DNA from 3 places in the Paenibacillus sp. FSL R7-0302 genome. Region 2 is predicted to be linked to each of the others. Evidence: a T-box and tRNA genes for the amino acid it is inferred to sense, from the RefSeq annotation. Region 2 holds a T-box; the other regions hold tRNA genes.

Region 1 (4,366 bases), 200 kb from region 2:
GCCATTTATGAGAACATGAACACCTTCCCTGGCAAGTTCACAGGCGATCGCTTTTCCTATGCCTTTAGTTGATCCCGTTACTAAAGCTGCCTTGTTCTTTAATCCCATATCCATCTGTCTGCACTCCTTGTGTCTAAGATAGGGATCATATTACATCGTTTCGTCTACTCGGTAACTAGCATAGAGCGCCAATTATCTTGCGTGACGCGCCAATTGGCAGGAGTCTCCCCTGTCCATGCGCGAAAAGCGCGATAAAACGAATTTTGGTCCTCGTAGCCGATGAGAAAAGCGACCTCTTTGATCTCCAATGCAGGGTCTGCCAAGTAAGCAACGGCCATCTCCCGCCTCGTTTTCGCCAGCAGCTGCTTGAAGCTCCCGCCTTCTTCCGTCAGCCTGCGCTGCAAGGTACGCTCGCTCATCCCCAACTCGGAGGCTACGGAGTGGATATCGATTTTCCCTTGAGTCAGGCACCGTGAGAGAATCCACTGCACCTTAGCGCTCGTCGTGAGCTGGCTCTGTCGCTCTTCCAGCGTACGATCCAAGGAGGGGGTCAGAATCTCAAGAAGTTCCTCATTGTACGACGTGAAGGGGCGATCCAGATCTTCGCGATTAAGCGTTAGCTGATTGCGCTCCGTCCCCGTCCGTACTCGACAGCCGAAGTAACCTTCAAGGGCTTGAACGTCGCCCATATAGTTAATGAATTCTACGGAATGTGCCTTAAGGAAACGGCCGGTTCCCCGGCGTCCGAGCTCAAGCAGGTAGGCGAGCGTAATGCCGACAAGCACCGGCGGTCCGGATAGCTCGGCATGCTGCCATTCCAATTCAATCGAATATAGCTCGCCTTCTTCCTGAATCCTCAAGTTTTCCGGGGGGCACAATTGCTTATAACGCGCCATTCGGTTTAGCGCGTCCCGGTAATTGCGAGCGTGAAAGGTCGCCAAAGCAGCCGGCGGATATTGAGTTGTCTTGTATGCGGCCGCAAGCTTGACGATTCCCGTAGCGATGTCTCCGACTAGTTCGGAATAGGCTTGCCAGATCGAATAATATTGGGCGGTCGTGACTACCGGTTCGGTGATGATGGTTAGCGGCAGGCATGCCTTGCGTGCTACATCAATAGGTTCTACCCCTATTCCCTTCAGGCTGGTCCAGAAACCGGGCGCGATCTTAATACGGTCTGCGAAAGGTGCATTCATGGCTGTCGACCTCCAAGAACTAATTTCAATTGCAATGATCCATCAATCGTAGATCATTGATTCTTCTGATTATAGCCGATCGAAATAATAAGATCGGTGCAATAAATATAAAAAAGCTCATTAGAATTATTCTCTAATGAGCTGTCTGTTATTAATATGATACCGGCGAGAGGACTCGAACCTCCACGGTTTCCCACTCGATTTTGAGTCGAGCGCGTCTGCCATTCCGCCACGCCGGCGTACTACATATATAATTCCAAAAAAATAATGGAGGTGCCACCCAGATTTGAACTGGGGATAAAGCTTTTGCAGAGCTTTGCCTTACCACTTGGCTATGGCACCACATGAAATGGAGCGGACGACGGGAATCGAACCCGCGACCCTCGCCTTGGCAAGGCGATGCTCTACCGCTGAGCCACGTCCGCATATAATGGCTGGGGATATAGGAATCGAACCTATGAATGACGGAGTCAAAGTCCGTTGCCTTACCGCTTGGCTAATCCCCAACATCTTATTAAATAAAAATGGGGCGACTGATGGGTCTCGAACCCACGAATGCCGGAACCACAATCCGGTGCGTTAACCCCTTCGCCACAGTCGCCATATGAAGCTTTTAAGTTGTATTGCTATGTAATTCTTATAAAAGAAATGGGGCGACCGATGGGTCTCGAACCCACGAATGCCGGAACCACAATCCGGTGCGTTAACCCCTTCGCCACGGTCGCCATATGATTCTTTTATATGAAATTACTTGGCAGGGGCAGCAGGAATTGAACCCACACCAACGGTTTTGGAGACCGTTGTTCTACCTTTAAACTATGCCCCTAAAAAATGGTGGAGGCTGATGGATTCGAACCACCGAACACGTACGTGAGCAGATTTACAGTCTGATGCGTTTGGCCACTTCGCTAAGCCTCCACGGTATGGTGCCGGCGAGAGGACTTGAACCCCCAACCTACTGATTACAAGTCAGTTGCTCTACCAATTGAGCTACACCGGCATATTAAGTTGTGTATGGTGGCGCGGGAGGGAATCGAACCCCCGACACAAGGATTTTCAGTCCTTTGCTCTACCGACTGAGCTACCGAGCCATAAAAGTAATTTTGTAAAGATGGCGGAACCGACGGGATTCGAACCCGCGATCTCCTGCGTGACAGGCAGGCATGTTAGGCCAACTACACCACGGTTCCAAATTAAAAGTACTTATGGGGTCCCCGGAAAGTATTCGGAATATGCTACAGAGCACATCTTCACTTTGTGGGGATTAATTGCGGGGGCAGGATTTGAACCTGCGGCCTTCGGGTTATGAGCCCGACGAGCTACCGGGCTGCTCCACCCCGCGTCATTGTACAAAATCTATTCGGTTAAGATAGATGGTGGAGGCTGAGGGGTTCGAACCCCCGACCCTCTGCTTGTAAGGCAGATGCTCTCCCAGCTGAGCTAAGCCTCCATATATCAGTTCCAAAAAAATGGTGACTCGTATGGGATTCGAACCCATGTTACCTCCGTGAAAGGGAGGTGTCTTAACCCCTTGACCAACGAGCCATGCTATACAGTTATTTCCTTTCCCTTTCCAGGGAGGTAACGCTACGGAGAGAGAGGGATTCGAACCCTCGAGACGCTTGTGGCGCCTACACGATTTCCAATCGTGCTCCTTCGGCCAAACTCGGACACCTCTCCATATGGCTCCCCGAACAGGACTCGAACCTGTGACAACTCGATTAACAGTCGAGTGCTCTACCAACTGAGCTATCAGGGAATATACATATCAAGCTTGATCGCCTGAAAACTGAATCCGAAACGAATTTGTGTGTTAGTGTGTTTGGATAAGCCCTCGACCGATTAGTATTGGTCAGCTCCATGCATTGCTGCACTTCCACCTCCAACCTATCTACCTCGTCGTCTTCAAGGGGTCTTACATACTGGGAAATCTCATCTTGAGGGGGGCTTCACGCTTAGATGCTTTCAGCGCTTATCCCGTCCGTACGTAGCTACTCAGCCATGCTCCTGGCGGAACAACTGATGCACCAGCGGTACGTCCATCCCGGTCCTCTCGTACTAAGGACAGCTCCTCTCAAATTTCCTGCGCCCACGACAGATAGGGACCGAACTGTCTCACGACGTTCTGAACCCAGCTCGCGTACCGCTTTAATGGGCGAACAGCCCAACCCTTGGGACCTACTTCAGCCCCAGGATGCGATGAGCCGACATCGAGGTGCCAAACCTCCCCGTCGATGTGGACTCTTGGGGGAGATAAGCCTGTTATCCCCAGGGTAGCTTTTATCCGTTGAGCGATGGCCCTTCCATGCGGTACCACCGGATCACTAAGTCCGACTTTCGTCCCTGCTCGACTTGTAGGTCTCGCAGTCAAGCTCCCTTATGCCTTTGCACTCTGCGAATGATTTCCAACCATTCTGAGGGAACCTTTGAACGCCTCCGTTACTCTTTAGGAGGCGACCGCCCCAGTCAAACTGCCCGCCTGACACGGTCCCCGTACCCGCTAAGGGCACTAGGTTAGAACCTAGATACGATCAGGGTGGTATCCCAACGGCGCCTCCGCAGAAGCTTGCGCTCCTGCCTCACCGGCTCCCACCTATCCTGTACAGATCGTACCCAAATTCAATATCAAGCTGCAGTAAAGCTCCATGGGGTCTTTCCGTCTTGTCGCGGGTAACCTGCATCTTCACAGGTATTAAAATTTCACCGGATCTCTCGTTGAGACAGCGCCCAAGTCGTTACGCCATTCGTGCGGGTCAGAATTTACCTGACAAGGAATTTCGCTACCTTAGGACCGTTATAGTTACGGCCGCCGTTTACTGGGGCTTCGGTTCACAGCTTCGGGTTACCCCTAACCGCTCCCCTTAACCTTCCAGCACCGGGCAGGCGTCAGCCCGTATACTTCGCCTTGCGGCTTCGCACAGACCTGTGTTTTTGCTAAACAGTCGCTTGGGCCTTTTCACTGCGGCCCCCTCGGGCTATTCACCCTACCGAGGCACCCCTTCTCCCGAAGTTACGGGGTCATTTTGCCGAGTTCCTTAACGAGAGTTCTTCCGCGCGCCTTAGAATTCTCTTCTCGCCTACCTGTGTCGGTTTGCGGTACGGGCACCTTCTCCTGACTAGAGGCTTTTCTTGGCAGTGTGAGATCATGACCTTCGCTACTATAATTTTCGCTC
Region 2 (4,366 bases):
ATTCGAGGCGAAGATGACCCAGAGCAGCAGATACCCGTATTTCGAGCCTGCGGTTATATTGGTGGCGAAATTGCCGGGGTCCAGATAAGCTACGGAAGCTATAAAAGCCGGGCCCAGAAAAGGAAGAAGCCTCTTCAGTCCCTTGACATCTCCGTTAAGCACCGATTGCGCCGAATGTTTGTTGGTATGAGCTTTTAGTATAGGGGATGATTCTACTGCGGTATTTTGCTCCATCATGTTCTGTCCTCCTCTTGCCCGGAAAAAGTTGTCTATACACACGAAAGTTTCCCTGGTGCAACATTTGATCTGGTTTTATTATAATCCTCAAAATGAGAAATGTAAATGTATTTTCATTGGGTTTTCATGTAATGCCTGCACTCCTAATCCTCCACCCATATTATGTAAAGTCACGCGATAAAGTGAGGCTCATACCCTTATGTTATTACCCGCTCCCATTATCGAGTTGACTCCTCTGCCGGGGGTGATTGTACTTTGTGCAGTAGATTACACAATAATTTGCGATAAAACTCACTCTGTTGTATTTCATACATTTGATTTTCGGTTTTTTGTTTTAAAAGGCCATTTTCCCAATAATCTGCTGTATAAACTACAATAGAAGCTGCTTTTTGGTCGATTATAATGAAATCTAATGTACAAAGTGCAGCCAACGCTTTACTCCCAACCGATATTTCTCCCACTTGTCAAACATTAGCCTGGCAGACGCATACGCAAATCAGCGATCCTCCAGTAACAGGAGCACCGCTGCTTGTGTAACATTCTAAACTTTTTAAGAAGTTAGCCTGGCATAGCCTGCACAACCCGCCAGATTCTAGATTCACCCACTAACTTATTCGCTGCTGCTTACGTGTCCTGCGTTGCCCTTCCAGGTGTCCTTGAGCGGAACGATTCTATTGAACACCAGCTTCTGAGCTGTGCTAAGCCTGCTGTCAATGCAGAAATAGCCGTGACGCAGGAACTGGTAGGTGTCCCCGGGCTGAGGGTTACCCGAAAGCGGCTCCAGCAGGCAATCCTTAAGCAGAGTTATCGAATTCGGATTGATGTATTCCTCCCAGCTCTCTCCATCCTCCTTCGGCCCGTTATTATCCGTCAGCAGCTGCTCATACAGGTATACGTCACTCTTCAGCGCATGAGCAGCCGAGACCCATTGCACAGTCCCCTTCACCTTCCGGCCGCTTAGAGGGCCGCCGCTGCGGGTATCCGGGTCGTAGGTGCAGCGCAGTTCGAGGATGTCTCCCGTCTCCGCATCCTTCATGACTTCATTGCAGCGGATAATATAACCGCCCTTAAGCCGCACCTCGCCGCCCGGAACCAGTCTGCGGAAGCCCTTCACAGACACCTCCATGAAATCGGCCCGCTCGATATAGAGTGTGCCGGAGAACGGCACCTCTCTTGAACCCAGCTCTGGGTTCTCCGGGTTGTTGTTGACGGGAAGCAGCTCTGAGGCTCCGGCTGCATAGTTAGTAAGCACGACCTTCAGCGGGTCCAGCACAGCCATGACAGCCGGCACCTTGGCCTTAATATCCTGCCTCAGACAATGCTCCAGCAGCGAAAAGTCTACCATTGCCGTATTGCGCACCATCCCAATCTCCTCTACGAAATCCCTGATGCTCCCCGGCGTAAATCCCCGTCTGCGCAGCCCGCTAAGCGTGGGCAGCCGCGGATCATCCCAGCCGTCCACGAAGCCTCCGGCTACCAGTGCCCGGAGATGCCGCTTGCTTGTAACCACTCCGGTCAGGTTCACCCGGCCGAATTCCCTCTGTCTCGGCGGTTCCGGGGTGCCCAGCTCGTTCAGCACCCATTCGTACAGCGGCCGGTGATCCTTGAACTCGATCGAGCAGAGCGAATGCGTCACCCCTTCCAGCGCATCCTGAATCGGATGGGCGAAATCATACATCGGGTAGATGCACCAGGCATTGCCGGTGCGGTAATGCACTGCGTGAATGATCCGGTACAGCACCGGATCACGCAAATTCATGTTCGGCGAGGCCATGTCGATCTTGGCCCGCAGCACTTTAGCGCCATTCGGATAGCTCCCCACACGCATCTCCCGGAACAGCCGCAGATTCTCCTCCGGCGTTCGGCTGCGGTAAGGACTGTCCTTCCCCGGCTCGGTTAAGGTCCCCCGGTAAGCTGTTACCTCCGCTGCCGTCAGATCACAGACATAGGCTTTCCCCTTCAGAATAAGCGTCTCTGCCCTGCGGTAGATCTCCTCCGAGTAATCAGAGCCGTAGTAGATGTGCTCTCCTGGACTGCAGCCCAGCCATTCAAGGTCACGGATGATCGCCTGCACATATTCCATATCCTCTTTGAGCGGGTTAGTATCATCGAAGCGCAGGTGGAAGCGTCCGCCATATTTACGGGCGATTCCCACATTCGTGTGGATGGCAAAAGCACTCCCGATATGCAGATAGCCATTGGGCTCCGGCGGAAACCGGGTGCAAATCTCCCGGCTGAAGACTCCCGTCTCCACATCTTCTCTAATCAGCCTCTCCATATAATTCTCCGGCAGAGCCGGGTCATTCGTAGTAACAGTATCGTCAGTCATTCACTTTCCTCCTGTTCATGGGTGGTACGCCGCCTTATCTGGATACAACAAAAAAAGAACCTCACCTCCAAGACCCTAAGTCTTGGGGACGAAATTCTCGCGGTACCACCCCAGGTTCATTAATATGTCACCATATTAATCTCATCAAGTACGGCGCTGCCGTCCGGCAGGGCTTATACTCTAGCTCTGTAACAGGAGCTCCTGTCGTACCATCCCCGGCTGCTGCCTGGTTCCGGTAAGCCGCTCAGAGGCTTGTTTCCATCCAGTCTTCCCTGCTCCTTCACACCAGCCGGAGCTCTCTGTGAGGGAAGAACCTGAATGTACTCTTCTCGTCATCGCGTTTGCGTTATTGGATACAGAATAACAAAACTCACAACGGGTGTAAAGGGCTGCACCGGACTGCCGGGAGCAGCAGCCTAAGCCTCTGCCGGGGGCTGGCTCAGTGCAGCCAGCAGCTCCAGTGCTTCCTCATGCTCCGGCTCGATCAGCAGGGATCTGCGCGTATAATCCAGCGCCGCCGCATCATCCTCCTGCTCGTAGCTGCAAATCGCCAGGCAGTACAGCACGGTAATTACCGGCTCCTCCTCACTGGACTGGAGCGAATGCTCCAGGAAGCGGCGGGATTCCCCGTACTGCTCCATCTCGAACAGCAGCAGGCCGCAGTCCAGCGCCAGATCATACTTTTGCGGCATCGGGTAGAAGCCCCGCCACATCCGGTCGATCCCCCGCTGAAGGTCCAGCAGCTCCTCGTCGCTGGCATCCGGCAGCAGCGCAGAGATCCGCTCGGCACTCTGAATGAACAGCTCCGCGTCATAGCCCCCCAGCCGCCAGAAGGCCAGGATCTGCTGCATGCCGATGATGTCGTAATTCTTGTCGATCCACACCTTCAGGCTGAAGAAATCATCCGGCCCGAACCGCTCGACAAACCGCCGGTAGGCCAGCCGGGTATGCGGATGCAGCATCGGCTCCTCCAGCATCATAATGCAGCCCACATTGAGATTCTTATAATGATGCTGCGTGAACTGGGATTGTGCGCCCTTCCGCTCAAAATAATGCACCAGCGCATGATAATTCGCCGTAAGCGAGATGCTTCCGTGATGAATCAGCTTCGGCGGCTCGGCGAACTCCCAGTTCTCCAGCCGGTGGTCTCCCTTATCGGCAGTGAGCAGCAGGAAGCTTCCCCGGGAGAGTGCACCCAGACGCTCCATACAGGACAGGGCTGCCTCCGGGAACAGTACATGTGAATCCTCCAGCTTGTCCAGATAGAACGAGATCACTTCGTGATAAGGATACGAGGGGTCCTCATAGCCCGCTGCACGCTTGTAATGGTATTCCGGCACCAGATCACGGAGCACCTCGGACGGCCCCATGGCAGCGGACTGCTCAGGATATTTCAGCGAGACCTCACATTCATAAATCTTGCCTTCATCCATATAGAGCAGCTCCTGCGGGATACTGTCGAAGAAGTAGTTGGCGATTACCATCAGCGGCTGCCCCAGCTCCCCGGGCTTAATCACCAATCCGCTCTGCGTTAAGCTCAGCTCCGTATCCCGGACCGCATCGAAGCGGGCAAAGTCAAGCATTCCCTGCTCTACAAAAGGCTTCAGTCCCTCATGCTGCTGCCAGCCCTCAATGTTCTTCGAGGGCAAATCGCTCATCACGTAACGGAACGGCGGCAGCAGCACGCCCGCATACTGGATCAGCTCACACAGCTGCTGCAGCACATGGAACGCCAGACGCCCCACTCCCGCACCCAGCTCCAGCACCACTACCGGCTCTGTAGTGAATCCCTTCTGCGCA
Region 3 (4,366 bases), 5.6 Mb from region 2:
CTGGATAATATCCGCGATATTCTCCAGGAGGCCGTTCTGCCGTGATTTCTCCTTAAGATGGGTACCCATCACCTTGTCATAAGCAGAATGAAAACCCGGCGGAATTCTATCCGGATTCAGCACCGAAGGCAGCAAAGAGAACGCCAGCGACTCCTGCTCCGAGAAATCCAGCGGATATAAAAAGAATTTGCCCATGAACCGGTAGCCCGTGCCTCTTCCCTCATTCGTAACCGGTGCAAAGTGGCTGATCACCTCAAGATCCCTATAGATCGTTCTAATATTCACCTCACACCTAAAGGCCAAGTCTGCTGCGGTAATCCCCGGGTTCGACTGAATGGCGTTAATGATTCTGAAAATCCGTATTACTTTGTCTGTCATAACAAATGCTCCTCAGCTTCCAAGTAAGTGTTGCCTATGATCCAATAGTCCAATAGTTATACTATATCAGTTCTATAGAAACATAACGCCCTCCCATACTATTGCAACATCCCGGCCCTTACAACGAAATCACCCTAGCGGATGAATAATACTGGTGCCTCTATACCACTCTTACACGAAGCTCACTTTTCTCCATCTACCTGCCTTCTGACGGCCATTTGACAGCTGCAGCCCTTAGCGCTCTGGCTCACAGATACTCTGAGTTCTATGTGTTAGGTTTTTCTGTGAAAATACTTCTGGCACTGCGATAAACGCACGGCCTACGTGGCGCGCCTGGTCCAATTGTGTTCGGTTTTTCGATTACATTCGGCCATTCGCCTTCCCTGCATCACCTTGTGTTCAGTTTTCGCATACATTCCCTAAATAGCAACAAAATCATCCTGCGGGTGAACGATGCTAATGCCTCTCTCACTGGCCGCTTTTAAGGAGCAGTAATGGTAATGTTGCACTTTTGGCAGGATTTCTCTATACCTTTTACGGGTTGAAGTACAATGTTGCATGATTTGCACAAATTTTGATGTTTAGAGCAAGTTAGCGCTGAATTTGTTGCATTTCATGCAGGATTTCAGCATTGACCGCTTCTTTGGGGCAGTATTGTTGCACTTTTGGCAGGATTTCTCTTAAAATGTTACTGCCGGTGATGCATGGGGCCCTTCCCTCCTCGCAGTGGCACCCATTGTATTCGGTTTTCCTGTGAAAATACGTCTGGCACTGCGATAAACACACGGCCTACGCAGCGCGCCCAGTCCAATTGTGTTCGATTTTTTCGATTACATTCGGCCATTCGCCTTCCCTGCATCACATTGTGTTCGTTTTTCGCTTACATTTGCTAAATAGCAAAAAAAGTCCGCCTTCCCCATAGGGCTGACGGACTCACGTGATACAGATATAAGCGGGTGATGGGAATCGAACCCACGCTATCAGCTTGGAAGGCTGAAGTTCTACCATTGAACTACACCCGCATAGGTGAAATGAAATATCGGGATGACACGATTTGAACATGCGACCCCCTGGTCCCAAACCAGGTGCTCTACCAAGCTGAGCTACATCCCGTTAATACAAAAGTTGAAGCATTGAAGTATAAATGGCGCACCCTGAGAGATACGGATGCTACGCATCCGATTGCGAAGTTGTGCTATCGAAGCGGATGCTCCAACGAACTCGTTCGAATCTGGGGACACTTTGTTAATTCAATAAAGTATAAATGGCGCGCCCTGAGAGATTCGAACTCCCGGCCTTTTGATTCGTAGTCAAACGCTCTATCCAGCTGAGCTAAGGGCGCAAAATCTATATGGAGCGGACGACGGGAATCGAACCCGCGACCCTCGCCTTGGCAAGGCGATGCTCTACCGCTGAGCCACGTCCGCAAAAACATGGTGCGCGTGAAGGGACTTGAACCCCCACGTCGTGAAACGCCAGATCCTAAGTCTGGTGCGTCTGCCATTCCGCCACACGCGCACACGTTACAAGAAAATGGTGAGCCATGAAGGACTCGAACCTTCGACACCCTGATTAAAAGTCAGGTGCTCTACCAACTGAGCTAATGGCTCTCATAAGAGAAACAATCGAAAATAGATGGCTGGGGATATAGGAATCGAACCTATGAATGACGGAGTCAAAGTCCGTTGCCTTACCGCTTGGCTAATCCCCAATATTATAATTAGCAAAATACTACGGAATCGGATGGATACTCTATACTTCGAGATATAGGATGCTCAATCCAGGGATTTCTCATCCCTTACGCCATTAAAATGGCGGAACCGACGGGATACTCTTCACTCCGTTACGAGATTGCGAAGTATTCCTTACGATGCCTATGCTTCAACGAACCCAGGGATTTCTCATCCCTTACGCCATTAAAATGGCGGAACCGACGGGATTCGAACCCGCGATCTCCTGCGTGACAGGCAGGCATGTTAGGCCAACTACACCACGGTTCCAAGTTTAACATTATGGCCCCCCCGGAAAGTATTCGGAATATGCTACAGAGCATCTCTTCACTTTGTGGGGAACAATTGCGGGGGCAGGATTTGAACCTGCGGCCTTCGGGTTATGAGCCCGACGAGCTACCGGGCTGCTCCACCCCGCGTCATTGTACAAAATCTATTCGGTTAAGATAGATGGTGGAGGCTGAGGGGTTCGAACCCCCGACCCTCTGCTTGTAAGGCAGATGCTCTCCCAGCTGAGCTAAGCCTCCATATATGACTCTCTCTTCCCATCATTCAAAGAAGAAATTGGTGACTCGTATGGGATTCGAACCCATGTTACCTCCGTGAAAGGGAGGTGTCTTAACCCCTTGACCAACGAGCCATGCTATACAGTTATTTCCATCCCCTTTTCAGGGAGGTAACGCTACGGAGAGAGAGGGATACTCTTCACTTCGTTACGAGATTGCGATGTAGTGCTATCGAAGCTTATGCTCCAACGAACCATTGAGGATTCTCATCCCTAATCAGGGAGGTAACACTACGGAGAGAGAGGGATTCGAACCCTCGAGACGCTTGTGGCGCCTACACGATTTCCAATCGTGCTCCTTCGGCCAAACTCGGACACCTCTCCATATGGCTCCCCGAACAGGACTCGAACCTGTGACAACTCGATTAACAGTCGAGTGCTCTACCAACTGAGCTATCAGGGAATATGCAAGCAATTAGGACAAAAAAAATACCACAATGTGTGTGGATGGTCCGCTTGGCGGCGTCCTACTCTCCCAGGACCCTTCGGTCCAAGTACCATCGGCGCTGGAGGGCTTAACAGTCGTGTTCGGGATGGGTACGTGTGGAACCCCTCCGCTATCGCCACCAAACGGGCATTTACAGCGTAAATGCTTCAGGAATTTGATTCCTGAAAACTGAATCCGAAACGAATCTGCGAATTATTTTTTTGGATAAGCCCTCGACCGATTAGTATTGGTCAGCTCCATGCATTGCTGCACTTCCACCTCCAACCTATCTACCTCGTCGTCTTCAAGGGGTCTTACTAATTGGGAAATCTCATCTTGAGGGGGGCTTCACGCTTAGATGCTTTCAGCGCTTATCCCGTCCGTACGTAGCTACTCAGCCATGCTCCTGGCGGAACAACTGATGCACCAGCGGTACGTCCATCCCGGTCCTCTCGTACTAAGGACAGCTCCTCTCAAATTTCCTGCGCCCACGACAGATAGGGACCGAACTGTCTCACGACGTTCTGAACCCAGCTCGCGTACCGCTTTAATGGGCGAACAGCCCAACCCTTGGGACCTACTTCAGCCCCAGGATGCGATGAGCCGACATCGAGGTGCCAAACCTCCCCGTCGATGTGGACTCTTGGGGGAGATAAGCCTGTTATCCCCAGGGTAGCTTTTATCCGTTGAGCGATGGCCCTTCCATGCGGTACCACCGGATCACTAAGTCCGACTTTCGTCCCTGCTCGACTTGTAGGTCTCGCAGTCAAGCTCCCTTATGCCTTTGCACTCTGCGAATGATTTCCAACCATTCTGAGGGAACCTTTGAACGCCTCCGTTACTCTTTAGGAGGCGACCGCCCCAGTCAAACTGCCCGCCTGACACGGTCCCCGTACCCGCTAAGGGCACTAGGTTAGAACCTAGATACGATCAGGGTGGTATCCCAACGGCGCCTCCGCAGAAGCTTGCGCTCCTGCCTCACCGGCTCCCACCTATCCTGTACAGATCGTACCCAAATTCAATATCAAGCTGCAGTAAAGCTCCATGGGGTCTTTCCGTCTTGTCGCGGGTAACCTGCATCTTCACAGGTATTAAAATTTCACCGGATCTCTCGTTGAGACAGCGCCCAAGTCGTTACGCCATTCGTGCGGGTCAGAATTTACCTGACAAGGAATTTCGCTACCTTAGGACCGTTATAGTTACGGCCGCCGTTTACTGGGGCTTCGGTTCACAGCTTCGGGTTACCCCTAACCGCTCCCCTTAACC

Evidence for each region. A T-box is a leader RNA that pairs with one kind of tRNA and senses whether it is charged. The one in region 2 lies ahead of MKY96_RS00520 (glutamine--tRNA ligase/YqeY domain fusion protein), so its partner is inferred to be a tRNA-Gln.
Region 1: it encodes a tRNA-Gln, which carries the amino acid that the T-box ahead of MKY96_RS00520 (glutamine--tRNA ligase/YqeY domain fusion protein) is inferred to sense. The anticodon was not compared.
Region 3: it encodes a tRNA-Gln, which carries the amino acid that the T-box ahead of MKY96_RS00520 (glutamine--tRNA ligase/YqeY domain fusion protein) is inferred to sense. The anticodon was not compared.

Annotation. Positions count from the first base shown of each region.
Region 1 covers NZ_JBBOWB010000001.1:297,993-302,358, reverse strand. Annotated here, with positions in the region: gene MKY96_RS01365 (SDR family NAD(P)-dependent oxidoreductase) at 1-114, opposite strand, end outside; gene MKY96_RS01360 (helix-turn-helix transcriptional regulator) at 165-1,193, opposite strand; tRNA gene MKY96_RS01355 (tRNA-Leu) at 1,354-1,432, opposite strand; tRNA gene MKY96_RS01350 (tRNA-Cys) at 1,462-1,535, opposite strand; tRNA gene MKY96_RS01345 (tRNA-Gly) at 1,544-1,618, opposite strand; tRNA gene MKY96_RS01340 (tRNA-Gln) at 1,625-1,699, opposite strand; tRNA gene MKY96_RS01335 (tRNA-His) at 1,719-1,794, opposite strand; tRNA gene MKY96_RS01330 (tRNA-His) at 1,843-1,918, opposite strand; tRNA gene MKY96_RS01325 (tRNA-Trp) at 1,946-2,019, opposite strand; tRNA gene MKY96_RS01320 (tRNA-Tyr) at 2,026-2,111, opposite strand; tRNA gene MKY96_RS01315 (tRNA-Thr) at 2,118-2,193, opposite strand; tRNA gene MKY96_RS01310 (tRNA-Phe) at 2,209-2,284, opposite strand; tRNA gene MKY96_RS01305 (tRNA-Asp) at 2,306-2,383, opposite strand; tRNA gene MKY96_RS01300 (tRNA-Met) at 2,462-2,535, opposite strand; tRNA gene MKY96_RS01295 (tRNA-Val) at 2,568-2,643, opposite strand; tRNA gene MKY96_RS01290 (tRNA-Glu) at 2,664-2,738, opposite strand; tRNA gene MKY96_RS01285 (tRNA-Ser) at 2,784-2,873, opposite strand; tRNA gene MKY96_RS01280 (tRNA-Asn) at 2,877-2,952, opposite strand; rRNA gene MKY96_RS01275 (23S ribosomal RNA) at 3,016-4,366, opposite strand, start outside.
Region 2 covers NZ_JBBOWB010000001.1:100,534-104,899, reverse strand. Annotated here, with positions in the region: gene MKY96_RS00525 (Nramp family divalent metal transporter) at 1-234, opposite strand, end outside; gene MKY96_RS00520 (glutamine--tRNA ligase/YqeY domain fusion protein) at 848-2,566, opposite strand; T-box leader at 2,648-2,911, opposite strand; gene MKY96_RS00515 (tetratricopeptide repeat protein) at 2,983-4,366, opposite strand, start outside.
Region 3 covers NZ_JBBOWB010000001.1:5,683,547-5,687,912, forward strand. Annotated here, with positions in the region: gene MKY96_RS24505 (helix-turn-helix transcriptional regulator) at 1-378, opposite strand, end outside; tRNA gene MKY96_RS24510 (tRNA-Gly) at 1,330-1,400, opposite strand; tRNA gene MKY96_RS24515 (tRNA-Pro) at 1,418-1,491, opposite strand; tRNA gene MKY96_RS24520 (tRNA-Arg) at 1,644-1,720, opposite strand; tRNA gene MKY96_RS24525 (tRNA-Gly) at 1,731-1,805, opposite strand; tRNA gene MKY96_RS24530 (tRNA-Leu) at 1,813-1,896, opposite strand; tRNA gene MKY96_RS24535 (tRNA-Lys) at 1,913-1,988, opposite strand; tRNA gene MKY96_RS24540 (tRNA-Gln) at 2,015-2,089, opposite strand; tRNA gene MKY96_RS24545 (tRNA-Asp) at 2,301-2,378, opposite strand; tRNA gene MKY96_RS24550 (tRNA-Met) at 2,454-2,527, opposite strand; tRNA gene MKY96_RS24555 (tRNA-Val) at 2,560-2,635, opposite strand; tRNA gene MKY96_RS24560 (tRNA-Glu) at 2,674-2,748, opposite strand; tRNA gene MKY96_RS24565 (tRNA-Ser) at 2,908-2,997, opposite strand; tRNA gene MKY96_RS24570 (tRNA-Asn) at 3,001-3,076, opposite strand; rRNA gene rrf (5S ribosomal RNA) at 3,128-3,244, opposite strand; rRNA gene MKY96_RS24580 (23S ribosomal RNA) at 3,322-4,366, opposite strand, start outside.